Regions from separate parts of the Pedobacter sp. KH_004 genome, predicted to be linked through region 2. Evidence: riboswitches for the same ligand, from Rfam matches in the RefSeq annotation. Region 2 holds a riboswitch; each other region holds the start of a gene.
The links. A riboswitch is a leader RNA that binds a small molecule or an ion and turns the genes downstream of it on or off. The one in region 2 is predicted to bind S-adenosylmethionine.
Positions count from the first base shown of each region.

Region 1 (4,899 bases), 1.9 Mb from region 2:
TGCCTCTGAATGCCCACCAACTTATGGGGTTCCTTTCGATTGGGTTGTTGGAATTATTGCCGGTGGCGATACGGCGATTAGAAGGGCGGTAGAATTTGCGGAAGACGATGCCGAACAAGCCTGGAAAGATTTGGAAGAATTCGACATCAACGAAAAAGATTGTTTAGTGGGTTTAGCAGCATCTGGAACCACACCTTATGTAGTTGGTGGTTTAAATACTGCTCGTAAACACGGTGTTTTAACCGGTTGTATTGTTTGTAATACTGGTGGACCAATCGCTGCTGAATCTGATTTTCCGGTTGAGGTTGTTGTTGGCCCGGAATTTATCACTGGTTCTACACGAATGAAATCTGGTACTGCACAGAAATTGGTTTTAAACATGTTGAGTACCACCGTGATGGTTCAATTAGGACGTGTAGTTGGAAACAAAATGGTAGATATGCAGTTAACCAATAACAAATTAGTTGATCGCGGAACGCAGATGGTGGCCGATGAATTAAGCATAGGCTATGATGAAGCGGCAGATTTACTTGCAAAATATGGAAGCGTACGTAAAGCGGTAGAGGCGGGACAACGACAACCACAGTAAATGAATGAATGATATAATGAGTGAATGATAGAGTTAGCATCGCCGCTAGATTCAGTCATTCAAAGTTCACTCACTCAAAAAAATTAGATATTAAAATGCACGAAATCGAGCCTTATTACCAGTGGAGAGATGATTATGTTTCGGCAGAAGATGAGCGCTCGCCATTTTTCAATACCGAGTATTCGGAAATTTATTTCGACAAGCAGATTTATAATTTCTTGCTGCATCCGCAGTGGGACGAATTTGGATCGAACACCCTTTACATGAAGGTTTTGTATGCCGATTATGATCGCAGTTATGCCATTATCGAATTTATCGGCGAATGGAATGATGCGATCAATAATGATATCATGTTACTTAAGCGTGATATTTTAGAATTGATGATGGACGAAGGCATTACCAAATTTATTCTTATTGGCGAGAACGTTTTAAATTTTCACGCATCTGATGATAGCTATTATGAAGAGTGGTTTCAGGAAGTGGAAGATGGATGGATTGTTGGTGTGAATTTTCAAGAACACGTTATTTCCGAATTTAAAGACAATAATATAGATTACTATATCAATTTCGGAGGAGCTTTTGATAATCTGCCTTGGCGTACACTTAAACCGCTACAGTTCTTTAAAAAAGTTGAAGAACTGCTGACAAAAAGATTAAACTAAATTGTTATTTTTAAAATTATTTAAATACGCAAAATTAAAATGGAACAACAAAATTATAATTATCAAACCGATAGTGTCTTTGTACAGGAAAACTCTGTATCGAAAAAGTTTTTTGCAAACGTATTCCTGTGGATGTTTGTAGCGTTGGCTTTATCAACTCTATCTGCTTTTTATATTTCAAACACGGAGTCGGCATTAAGATCTTTAATAGACTTTGAAACTGGAAGAAGAACTGCGTTAGGTTATGTGGCCATGTTTGCGCCACTTGGGCTAGTTTTAGTAATGGGAGCTGGCTTTTCGAGACTATCTTATGGCGCCTTGTTAGGTGTGTTTGTGCTGTTTTCTGTGCTGCTGGGCGTAAGTTTGAGTTTCATTCTCTTAATTTACACTGGCACATCGATTATAACTTGTTTTGCTGCCGCCGCAGGTATTTTTGGTATAATGGCTGTAATGGGCTATACAACAAATATAGATTTGAGTAAGTTTGGCCCAATTTTAATGGTTGGTGTTGCCGGTTTATTTATAGCCAGTATTGCAAACATGTTTATCAAAAGCGAACAGTTTAGCTTAATTATGGCATTTGTTGGTATAGCTGTTTTTACAGCACTTACTGCATACGATGTTCAAAAAATTAAAAGAATTGGAATGGGAATTGAAGAAAGCGGAGAATCAATTCCATCTGCTGATACAAAGAAATTAGCTATAATGGCAGCTTTATCGCTATACCTTGATTTTATTAATATCTTCCTTTTCTTGCTACGTATTTTCGGAAGTAGAAAATAATGAGCAAGTTTTTGGTAATCATGTTTTTCATTTTAGTTGGCGGCATAATTGAGGCAATTACTGTAACTTATATTACAGATCATGTATTTTTTAGTTGTTTGCCTAGTGCATTTTGGATGGGATATTTGATTACCTACTACAACAAAAGATTTATAAAAAGAGAGGTTGTTTAAAGCCCTCATACAAAACAATATTCTTAAGGCTGTGCAAATTTGCATGGCCTTTGTAATTTTATTTGGTAGCGGAGCGATAATTTTTGGAATTGATGTTGCTTTGTTGCATTTTTGTACGCTTATTAAGAAAGACGGAGGGATTAGACCCAACGAAGTCTTAGCAACCTGTAACCTACAAGGTGCTAAATTCTATTCTGCAACTGGCAGAAACAGATAAGTTTAGGATTACGATTCTCGTACCAACTTTTTAAATAAGCTTTTTGAGATTTTAGATTATAGATGTGAGATTTGAGACTTGGTACGCAAGACTGAATTTCTCATAGCTCACATCTCCAATCTCACATCTAACTACAGAATGAGCATAAGAGAAGAATTAGAAAAGCGTATTTTGGTAATTGATGGTGCGATGGGTACCATGATTCAACGTTATACTTTAACTGAAGAGGATTTTAGAGGGGAACGTTTTAAAAATCATCCATGTGATGTAAAAGGCAATAACGATTTGCTCAACATCACTCGGCCTGATATTATTAAAGCCATACATCTTGAATATTTAGCCGCTGGTGCGGATATTATTGAAACCAATACCTTCAGTACACAAAGAATTTCTATGGCTGATTACCAGATGGAAGATCTTTCTTATGAGTTAAGCTTTGAAGGTGCGAAGGTGGCAAAAGAGGCTGCTACTGAATTTATGGCTGCTAATCCTGATCGGAAATGTTTTGTTGCAGGCGCAATCGGGCCAACCAACAGAACCCTTTCTATGTCACCAAATGTAAACGACCCAGGTTTTAGGGCGGTTTATTTTGACGAACTTGAAGCGGCATATTATGAACAGGTTCGCGGTTTGGTAGATGGAGGTTCTGATGTGCTTCTCATCGAAACCATCTTCGATACACTAAACGCAAAAGTGGCCATTGTGGCCATCAAAAAATATGAGGAAGTAATCGGTCGTAAGCTCGAAATTATGATTTCGGGAACCATTACCGACGCTTCTGGAAGAACGCTTTCCGGTCAAACAGCAGAAGCTTTCTTAAATTCGGTGATGCATGCAAAACCTTTGAGTATTGGTTTTAACTGCGCTTTAGGGGCTAAAGAAATGCGTCCGCACATCGAAGAACTGGCTACAAAAGCGGGATGTTATGTTTCTGCTTACCCAAATGCCGGCCTCCCGAATGAGTTTGGTGCTTATGATGAACAACCGCACGAAACGGCTCATCTGGTCGACGATTTTATTAAATCTGGATTTGTAAATATTGTGGGTGGCTGTTGCGGCACCACTCCTGATCATATTGGCTGCATTGCAAAGAATGCTAAAAAAGCTTCGCCACGGAAATTGCCAACCATTGAGCCTTTTATGCGATTGAGTGGATTGGAGCCTGTAACGATAACGCCAGAGAGTATTTTTGTAAACGTTGGCGAAAGGACAAACATCACCGGATCTCCAAAATTCTCGAAGTTAATTTTAGGTGGCGACTACGAAGCGGCCTTAGCTGTGGCCCTACAACAGGTAGAAGGTGGAGCGCAGATTATTGATGTGAACATGGATGAGGGCATGCTCGATTCTGAAGCTGCGATGACGAAGTTTTTGAATCTGATTGCCTCCGAACCGGATATCGCCAAATTGCCTATCATGGTCGATTCCTCTAAGTGGTCGGTGATAGAAAATGGATTGAAGTGTTTGCAAGGGAAAGGTATCGTTAATTCTATTTCACTTAAAGAAGGCGAAGATAAATTCCGTGAAAGCGCCCGCAAAATTATGCAATATGGCGCTGCCGTTGTTGTAATGGCTTTTGATGAACAAGGCCAGGCCGATAACTACGAGCGTAGAAAAGAGATTTGTAAACGAAGCTACGATATTCTTGTACATGAAATCGGTTTTCCTCCAGAAGACATTATTTTCGATCCGAATATCCTTACCGTAGCCACAGGTTTAGAAGAACACAATAACTACGCGGTCGATTTTATTAATGCGACCCGTTGGATCAAAGAAAACCTACCACATGCAAAAGTAAGTGGGGGTGTATCAAATATTTCCTTTTCATTTAGAGGAAATAATGTTGTTCGCGAAGCGATGCACTCTGCATTTCTTTACCATGCCATTCAGGCCGGGTTAGATATGGGGATTGTAAATGCAGGTATGCTTGAGGTGTATCAGGAAATTCCACCCGAGCTTTTGGAAAGGGTAGAAGATGTACTTTTGAACCGACGGGATGATGCTACGGAGCGATTGGTTGAATATGCTGATACGGTAAAATCAAAAGGGAAAGAAATTGTAAAAGATGAAGAATGGAGGAAAGGATCCGTTGAAGAACGCCTTTCTCACTCCCTGGTAAAAGGAATTGTAGAGTATCTTGACGATGATGTTGAAGAGGCTCGTCAAAAATATGCCCGCCCAATACAAGTAATTGAAGGACCCTTGATGGACGGAATGAACATTGTTGGTGATTTATTTGGTGCTGGAAAGATGTTTTTGCCTCAGGTGGTAAAGTCGGCTAGGGTGATGAAAAAAGCCGTGGCTTATTTGCTTCCGTTTATCGAGCAGGAGAAATTAGACAATCCAGATCAGGATCAGAATTCCTCGGCAGGTAAGGTATTGATGGCTACTGTTAAAGGTGATGTTCACGACATCGGGAAGAACATTGTGGGGGTAGTTTTGGCTTGTAATAACTTTGAAATTGTAGATATGGGC
Region 1 is NZ_CM174519.1:5,203,119-5,208,017, forward strand. It holds gene murQ (N-acetylmuramic acid 6-phosphate etherase) at 1-589, shown strand, start outside; gene AC3ITD_RS22445 (hypothetical protein) at 685-1,251, shown strand; gene AC3ITD_RS22450 (Bax inhibitor-1/YccA family protein) at 1,291-2,034, shown strand; SAM riboswitch class I at 2,324-2,427, shown strand; gene metH (methionine synthase) at 2,563-4,899, shown strand, end outside.
Region 1: it holds a riboswitch for S-adenosylmethionine, as region 2 does, so the genes downstream of both, metH (methionine synthase) here and AC3ITD_RS07030 (O-acetylhomoserine aminocarboxypropyltransferase/cysteine synthase family protein) in region 2, are expected to answer to the same signal.

Region 2 (4,899 bases):
GAATGGAGGCAAATTCCGCATCGTTAATATGATCAGCTAAAAATTTCTGCTCTGAAATTGGAAACAGGAAGTCATTTTCAATTCCTATAACTAGCGTATTTGCTTTAATTAGCTTCAAAGCCTCGGCAATTGATTTACGGTTGCGACCGACGTTATGGCTATCCATTGCTTTAGTTAAATAATAATAACTATAAGCATTGAAGCGGTTTATCAATTTCTCTCCCTGATAATTTTGGTATGATGAAGCCCTAAAATTATCCGTTTTATCGTTTACGCTTTCTACTTGCGTATTGCCATAGGCATGGTAAGTTCTGTAGCTTAGAAGCGCTATACTGCGAGCGGTTTTAAGTCCCTTACTACCGCCATCTGGCTGGTTGGCGTAAAAAGTTCTATCGGTGGTAATCGCCAAACGCTGACTTTCATTAAAAGCAATTCCCCACGGAGAGTGAACTGCATTCGTAGCAACCAAAATAAGATTCTCAATTCTGTTTGCCTCAATTATTCCCCATTCTACTGCCTGCTGACCACCTAATGAACCGCCAATTAATAATTTGATGTTTCCAATTCCTAAATGATCGGCCAATAGTTGGTGAGCAGATACAAAATCGCGGATAGTAAATTGTGGGAATGATAGATAATAAGGTAAGCCGTTTACAGGATTGGTACTTAAAGGATTGGTTGTTCCGTAGTTCGAACCCAAAACGTTCGCACAAATAATATAATGTTCTTCCGGATTAAACAAAGCGTTTTGCCCAAACAAACCTTCCCACCACTCAAAAACATCGGCATTTGCAGTTAAAGCATGGCAAACCCAAATTACATTGTCTTTTTTTGTATTTAATTTTCCATAAGTTTGATAAGCGATTTGCAGGTTTCGAATTTTCTTGCCGCTTTCTAACTTAAACTGTTTGGGATAACTATAAACCCCAACCTCTGAAGAGGTCTTTGAACTTCTATCGGTCATATTATTGACTGTAAATTTTTAAACATGTTTTGTTGCAACCCTTTTAAGGGATGGATAGTATTAGGCTTGTAAACTTTCAGTAGTTGCGTGAGCGCTGATAGTAGCAAAAGCCTGCTCAAAATCTGCTTTAATGTCATCGATATGCTCAATACCAACTGAAACCCTCAACGCATTTGGTTTTACACCTGCAGCTAATTGTTCTGTTTCACTTAGTTGTTGATGTGTGGTTGCCGAAGGCTGAATAATCAGCGTTTTAGCATCGCCAACATTTGCCAAGTGAGAAACCAGTTTTAGCTGATCTATAACTTGAGTTGCGTTTTCCTTGGTGCCATTTAACTCGAAAGATAAAACACCACCGAAACCATTGCTCAAATATTTTTTTGCCAGATTATTGTATTTGCTGCTCGCTAAACCTGGATAATGAACTTCTTTAACAAGCGGATGATTTTCTAACCAGGTGGCCAACTCCAAGGCATTATCTACATGGCGTTGTACACGAAGAGATAACGTTTCCAAACCTTGCAATAAAAGGAATGAATTGAAAGGCGAAAGGGCGGGACCCAAATCTCTTAAACCCTCAACCCGAGCACGAATGATGAATTGAATGTTACCAAATGGGCCGCCGATGCCAAAAACATCATTAAAAACCAATCCATGATAGCCTTCGGATGGTTCGGTGAACTGCGGGAATTTTCCGTTGCCCCAATTATAATTTCCACCATCAACAATTACGCCTCCAATGCTGGTTCCATGTCCGCCAATCCATTTTGTTGCAGATTCTACCACGATATTAGCGCCATGTTCCAAAGGTTTAAATAAATAACCTCCAGCACCAAAAGTATTGTCCACGATGAAAGGAAGATCGTATTTCTTCGCAATTGCTGCAATCTTCTCAAAATCAGGAATGCTGAAAGCCGGATTTCCAATGGTTTCTAAGTAGATCGCTTTTGTTTTCTCTGTTATCTTTTGCTCAAATTCTTCAGGCACATCTGGATTTGCAAAATCTACATGTATGCCCAGGCGTTTGAAAGCCACCTTAAATTGATTGTAAGTTCCTCCGTAAATATGTGTTGAGGAAACAATGCTATCTCCCGCTTCTAAAATATTATGCAATGCAATAAACTGCGCCGCCTGACCAGATGCTGTGGCTAACGCTGCAACGCCGCCTTCCAACGCCGCAATTCTTTTTTCAAAAACATCAGTCGTTGGGTTCATCAAACGCGTATAAATGTTGCCAAATTCTTTTAAGGCGAAAAGATTAGCGCCATGTTCGGCATTTTTAAATCCATAAGACGTAGTTTGATAAATTGGAACTGCTCTTGATCCTGTAGTTGGGTCTATTTCCTGGCCAGCGTGTAACTGTAGTGTTTCAAATTTATATGAAGTTGACATAATTCTAAATGATTGATTAAATGAATGTTGAAGATTGATTTCAAGCTTATGGTTATAAAATTTATCACCATAAATCAAGATAATTTTCTAGGGCGTATCCCGATCTATCGGGACCTTCCAATTTGAAAAAGAAACAAAGGAGGAAGATTTTTTAAATTACTGTATGCAACAGCACATACAAGTAGTCGCCCGCATATCACAACAAATCAATGAAATAGAAGAGTTCTCTACCTGATTGAGGTTTAGCTTAGGTTCGCCTTGCGATTGAAGATTTAGTATTTTCATCAGTTATAATTTATATCTCCAAATAACACCATGTTACTTGGTCAGGAATTGGCACCTTCTCTTTCTGAGGGTTGCCAGTGGGTCACGGAGCCAGTCTCTCGCCACTTCTTTATAAATCAATCCGATTAAAGATTGACTTTTATTCAGTTGTTAACCAAATAATATTTCAAATATCTAATTTAATTTCGAAACAACAAAATTAAATTCTGATAATTTGTTAAGTACTTGTGAATCATACACGTAATTTTAAATTGAAATCATAAAATAAACTTAACCTTAAAAATTTTATTTTTGTGATACCTATCTAATCATGATGAAAAAAATAAAATCTATTTCCTTAGTACTGCTAATTGCAATATCAGGATTAACAGCTCAGGCACAATTTGGGGGATTAAAAGACAAACTATTAAAAGTTGGAACGTCTCAAGGTGCTAAAGCTCTTGGTGTTGATAAATTTTTAAAGCAACCCGCTGCTATTACTACAGCATTTGAAGATGTAAACAGAGCGGGTGAAAAAATGCCTGATTTTAATGCCAAGGCTAAATTTCAGCCGCTATATTTATTGCCTAAAAACCCTGATGGCGGTTTCGTATTATGTGAAGGGTTTTATGAAATGACCAATAAGAGCTACTGTTTAAAAGCTGGAACTTTTGCACCTTCGAAAGGGGATGGCTATATGTTTGCTCCTGTTTTGGGTCCGAAAGAAGAGATTGTGGTTTCAATTTTAAAGAGCGCCGAGAAACATCCAGAGGTGGAACAGCATGATATTCAAATTTTGCTTTGGACGATTATTGCCAGAACAAAATTTGCAGATTATGCAGGAACAGTAAAGCTAACAGCATTAAAACTTTTAACGCCGAAACAATTGACCCAACTGGAAGGCGGCGCCTTAGGTATTTTACCTTTCGATGTTATGGAAAAAGCTAAAGATCAGCTTCCCTCAGGGATTAAAGCTGTTTTCGAGGCTGAAAACAATATCCGTCAGTTGGTTTCTTCTGGCAACTATACCTATGCCGATATGGAAAAATACGCCATTATTGCAGGTATGGCGCCAACAAGGGCCGATGTACCAAGTGGCATTTGGACAAAACATCCTGACGGTTATTACGTTCGTTATTTTCCATCTGGTTATTCGGTTACTAAAGTTCAGGTTTATGTGCCGAAGGAGTTGTTGGCGAATGGAAACAAAATTGTTTATGATGCTGCCGGCGATATTGCTTGTCCTGCAAATACTGGTTCCCAGCGGTTGGCCCAAACAAACGAGCCATTAGAGCCAAATTATTCTACGAAATTGGTAACGATTTGTAATCCTAAATAGATTTTGAATATGAGCGGGATTGTGATTCTTAAGAATTTGCAATCCCGCTTTTTGCTGTAGCCGCTATGGGGAAAATGAAGCGTAACGCTAAAACCGCCTGCCAGCCGCCGGCTAGGACTTAAAACAAAGGATTTTTTGTGAGCCAATACTAGAGTTGCTATTTGAGACACAGTAAGCAATCTTATCAATTGCAATAACCCACAGTTTTAAGATTGCTTCGTGCCTCGCAATGACGGGCTAAATTACCCAAGTGCTTGTTCTAGATCAGCAATAATATCATCCACGTGTTCCAAACCAACAGAAATTCTTAATAAGTTTTTTGGGGTTTTACTGTCTGGTCCCTCAACTGAATAACGGTGTTCAATTAAACTTTCCACGCCTCCTAAGCTGGTTGCTTGCGCAAACAACTTTACATTATTAACCACTCTGCTCGTTTCTTCCACATCACCTTTAACTAAGAACGACATCATTCCACCAAAATCCTTCATCTGTTTTTTAGCAATCTCATATTGAGGATGTGTTTCCAATCCAGGGAAGAATACGGCCTCTACTTTAGGATGGTTAACCAGATATTGCGCAACTAATTTGCCGTTTTCGCAATGGCCCTTCATGCGGTAAGCCAGGGTTTTTATACTTCTGCAGAGTAGGTAACAATCAAAAGGCGAAGGCACTGCTCCACCCGTTTGTTGTATATTTTTGATTTTTTCCCAAAGCTCATCTTTTTTGGCGGTAACCAAGATTCCACCTAAAACATCGCTGTGGCCACCCAAATATTTAGTGCTGCTATGCATAACAATATCAGCACCTAATAAAATTGGATTCTGTAGAATAGGAGAGGCGAAGGTACTGTCGCAAGCAAAGGTAATGTTGTTCTGCTTTGCAATTTTCCCGATTTCTTCAATATCCGTAATTTTTAGTAATGGGTTTGATGGGGTTTCTA
Region 2 is NZ_CM174519.1:1,673,870-1,678,768, forward strand. It holds gene AC3ITD_RS07025 (homoserine O-acetyltransferase family protein) at 1-964, opposite strand, end outside; gene AC3ITD_RS07030 (O-acetylhomoserine aminocarboxypropyltransferase/cysteine synthase family protein) at 1,025-2,356, opposite strand; SAM riboswitch class I at 2,649-2,759, opposite strand; gene AC3ITD_RS07035 (hypothetical protein) at 2,952-3,959, shown strand; gene AC3ITD_RS07040 (trans-sulfuration enzyme family protein) at 4,202-4,899, opposite strand, start outside.

Region 3 (4,899 bases), 230 kb from region 2:
GGCCTCATCAATGGTGCGAAACGACTTGTAATAGGTTTGTGCAGAAAGTATTTTCTCATTGCGTTTCCCATCAGCCGTTACCCCATCGAAAATCATTCCGTCATCGTAAACCGTTACACCGGCAGGCGCCGTAGCACCATCAGCCAGTCTTACCGTTCCATTTGCTTTCACATTTCCCGGATAATAATAGGAAATTCCGCCAAATTCTGCTGCTCTGCCTGGCAGGGTAGAGGCCAGCACACCTGTATAGGTTCCTGTTGCATAGGTGCCGTTGTAAATTGAGCCGCCAAAGCTGGCATCAATCAACACGCCCAAACTAATACCCTTATAGGTGAAGGTATTGGATATGCCGCCTATCCAATCTGGTGTATATTTACCCAGAACCCTTTTGGTAGGATCAGTCTGTGGAGCTCCTGTTGCATTGACAATGATATTTCCACTGCCATCTCTTAAAAAAGCGTTACCGAAAAGCGTTCCATAAGGTTGGCCGACAGCTGCGATGACTTGAGCAGAGTTTGTTGCCACGACATAGTTTTGCAACAGCCCAGCTTGATCTAGCTCGATAACCTTACTTCTGTTCGCTGCATAATTCACATCAATATCCCAGGTCAGCTGCTTTCTGATAGGAGTAACCCCCAATTGTACTTCCACGCCTTTATTGTTGATTTTTCCTGCATTTAATAATTTGGACCTAAATCCGGTACTTTGACTAACATCCACACTTAAAATCTGGTCGTAGCTATTGGTATTGTATAAACTTACATCAAAACGAAGGCGCTTGTTGAACAACACAGCTTCTGCTCCTAATTCAGATGAGGTAGTGGTTTCAGGTTTCAGATCAGGATTCAAATCTGTGGCCGAAGGGCTGAGTTGAGGATTGCTCCCAAAAGGGGCACTGAAAGAATAAGTGTTAATCAGGCGATATGGATCGGCATCCTTACCTACTTTTGACCAACCTCCACGGATTTTAGCATAATCGAGCACCTCGCTCTTGATATCAAAAGCCTCTGTCAGCACAAGGCTTCCATTAAAGGAAGGGTAAAAATAAGATCTGTTCTGGGCCGGCAATGTTGATGACCAGTCGTTACGGGCCGTTACATTTGCAAAAAGGTAATTCCTAAATCCAATTTGCGCCGATGCATAACCACTGTAGGATTTCAATTTACTATAATTATTTGAAGAGGTAAGCGGATCTCTGGAATTGTTCAAAGTGTATAAGCCAGCGACAGCAAGCCTCGGTGCACTCTGATCATTTTGTTCGATATATCTCGAACGTATATTCGTTCCCAACAAAGCTTCCACGCTGAAATCATCATTAAGCTGTTTAGTGTAGTTCAAGGTTGCATCGGTATTGCTTTCGTTCACGGTAAAAGCACTTTCGGTATAGGAGCCAAAGGGAGTTCCATTGGTACCATATGCAATCTTGATCTTACGACGATCATTATAATAGTCTGTTCCCGAACGGAAGTTAAAGTTAAGACCGTCAGTAATTTTATAATTCAGGCCAATGTTTCCGATAATCCTGTTCCGGTTTTGGGATACTGTATTTTCATAGGCCACCCAGTACGGATTACTGTAGTAACTGTTGTTCCAGTTGAAAGTGTTTCCGTTTTCATCCCGGTAGTTTTTCAATTGATTAATGTCTACCTGTCTGCCAAACCAGGTAAACTGAAGCATGGTACTGGTCGACCTGGAACCGCCTGTTCCTGGTAAGTTGTCAGAACCAAGTTTACTGTAATTTGCATTTGCTGTTAGAGTTAGCTTTGGCGTAATCCGTAGGGTGGTGTTCAGAGCAAACGAATTTTTATCCTGCCCGGAGTTAGGCACCACACCAACCTGTTTTAGATTGTTGTAGGATAATCGGTAATCAAATTTCTCTCCTGCATCTTCAACGGCAATGCCATTGGAAAGAGAATAACCAGTTTCAAAAAAATCACGAACATTATCTGGATTGGCTACAAATGGAACGGCTACTCCTTTTGAAAAAAACTGGGGAATCAGCCTGCCATCCATTCTCGGGCCCCAGCTTTCATCAACACCGTCATTCGTTCCGGCACCCTTGCCATCTACATAGCTAAACTTGCCTTCTGATCCCTGACCAAAAACATCCTGGTACTTTGGCAGTGTAAGTAAACTTTCAATAACCCCATTGGAGTTAAAACTGACCCCCAAACCCTTTTTCGATTTTCCGGATTTTGTTTTGATAATAACTACTCCGGCCGCTGCCCTTGAGCCGTACAAAGCCGCTGCGTTAGGGCCTTTAAGCACACTGATCGATTCTATATCATTTGGATTGATATCGGAAATTGTATTTGCGTAATCTCTCGCGCCAGCGGAATTGAGCTGCGAATTATCCACGGGTATACCATCCACTACAAAAAGTGGTTGGTTATTGCCAGAAATAGAAGTCTCTCCTCTAATCACTATGCGGGAAGAACCCATATCGCCCTGGCTATTGGTCACCCTCACGCCGGCAACCTTACCCGCCAGCGCATTTACCAGGTTGCTTTCCCTCGCTTCAGTCAAGCTCTCACCTTTGAGCTCCTGTACGGCATAACCGAGCGATTTTTTTTGTCTCGAGATACCCAGAGCGGTAACCACAACTTCATCCAAAGCATTATCCGCATCATTTAAAACTACGTTGAGCACCTGTGTATCGCCAGATACTTCCACTTCTTTAGTGGCGAAGCCGATATAAGAAAATACCAATGTGCTTTTGCCAGTTACCGTAATGGTAAAACTGCCGGCACCATTACTTGTTACTGCCTGTTTGGTACCTTTTACAAAAATGGAAACACCGGGCAGAGTTTCTCCTGATGAACTTTTAACCGTGCCTGATATGGAGATGTTTTGTGCACGTACGAATGGGGAAAGCAATAGCAGAAATAATATTGCCGGAAGCTTAATCTTGTTGAACATAATAGATATTGTTGATGATTAATTAAGGGATGATGTCGCGAAATTTAGGCAAAGCTCTTCCACTCCGCTTTTGACGAATTTTTAACACACTGATAATGAAAATTTAAGTTTTTGTGGTATTTGCTGACTTTAGTCTATACAAATACCCGTTCGCATTCGGTCTCTTTTATTTAGGTTTGAAATGAATGCGTAAATTGATTTTTGCTCGTTAGTTTTTTCCATTTAATTTATTTTTCTGATAGATCAACACTTATCAATTGTAGCAATCCGCTTATAAAAAAAGCACTCCTATAAATCAGGAGTGCTCTCATATTCATCAACAATGATTTGGCCTTCAACTGACTTAACTATCCCAGACTTTCCGGGATGGAATTAGCACCATACCTAAGGCTGGTTGCTAAGGTTTCACAGGGCCATTCCCTCCACCTTTCTTGATAAGTATTTTAAAATAACTGGCGCAAAGATAATAGAAAAATCATATTGTCTAGTAATTCTATAGATTTTGTTGAAATATTTTTTTCTTAAGGCTAATCATGCCTACATTTGCGCTGTTAATTGATCAACATCCCATGAAAATAAAATATATTTTAATAGTTGTAGCGGGACTTTTCCTACAGAATACATCAGCGCAATCAAAAAATGAAATCAAAAGCAATAGTGTCGGATCTCCGAAATCTTTTCAGGCAGATGGAATCTGGAGAGGTGTCTTTAATCTCAAACCCGGTGTTGAAGTACCATTTAATTTTGAAATTAAAAATAGAAACGGTGATCAACCCTTTCTCAGCTTTTTAAATGCCGATGAGCGCTTCGACGGGGGAGTTGTAAAAAGGAAAGGAGATTCATTGTTGATTAACCTGGATCAGTTCGACAATGTTCTTGCTTTTAAAATCCAGAAAGATTCACTTGTCGGCGTATTGAAGAGACAGGATGGATCTGGAAAACCACTGCCCGTGTATGCCAGTAAAGCAAAGCAATATCGTTTTGCAACCAGTGGTCAGGCACCAGATGCAGATTTTTCTGGAAAATACGATATTGTTTTTCAGTCACAGAATGGCAAAAGTGAAAATGCGGTAGGACTTTTTAAGCAGGCCGGAAATAAAATTACAGGTACATTTCTCCGCATTACCGGCGATTCCCGCTATCTTGAAGGCAGTGTTGAAGGAAACCATTTTTACCTTTCCGGTTTCATCGGTTCGAGTCCTGCTTACTACAAAGGCACATTTTCAAAAGACGGTAAAATTGTGGGAGAAGTAGTGAGTGCAAGGGGGAATACGCCCTTCACCGGAACTCAAAATCAAAATGCGGCTCTCCCGGATGCGACCAAATTAACTTTTTTAAAAGAAGGGTATAAAACGCTCGACTTTTCGCTTCCGGATGTTAATGGAAAGAAGATCTCGTTAAAGGATGAGAAATTTAAAAATAAAGTTGTGATCCTGACGATTACCGGAACCTGGTGCCCTAATTGTGTAGATGAGGCAGCATTCATCGCTCCATGGTACAAGGAAAATCGCAGTCGTGGCGTTGAAGTTATTGGCATTCATTATGAGCGGCAATTGGATTCGGCTTATGTAATAAAAGCATTAGGAAGATTCCGCGATAAGTTCGGCATTGAATATGATCAGGTGATTGCTGGCAAACCGGATAAAAAACAGGTTGCAGAATCACTTCCCGGATTAAGTAATTTCCTTTCTTTTCCGACGATGATCATCATAGATAAAAATGGAAATGTTGCTCAGATCCATACAGGTTATAGTGGACCAGCAACGGGAAAATACTACACTGATTTCGTCAAAGCATTTAATGATGAAATTGATGGATTGTTGTCAAAAAAACTGCTGTAGAAGAGGCTCTAACAAGAAATTAGTTTGTTTAGAGGTCCTTTTCCTAACATTCGATTTCATAAATATTTCGAATACTTTGAAAAACAAAAAAGCCCGCTATCTTAGGATTTGCGGGCTTTTGAAATTTTGATATTAAATC
Region 3 is NZ_CM174519.1:1,906,091-1,910,989, reverse strand. It holds gene AC3ITD_RS08175 (SusC/RagA family TonB-linked outer membrane protein) at 1-2,919, opposite strand, end outside; SAM riboswitch class I at 3,260-3,360, opposite strand; gene AC3ITD_RS08170 (peroxiredoxin family protein) at 3,453-4,760, shown strand.
Region 3: it holds a riboswitch for S-adenosylmethionine, as region 2 does, so the genes downstream of both, AC3ITD_RS08175 (SusC/RagA family TonB-linked outer membrane protein) here and AC3ITD_RS07030 (O-acetylhomoserine aminocarboxypropyltransferase/cysteine synthase family protein) in region 2, are expected to answer to the same signal.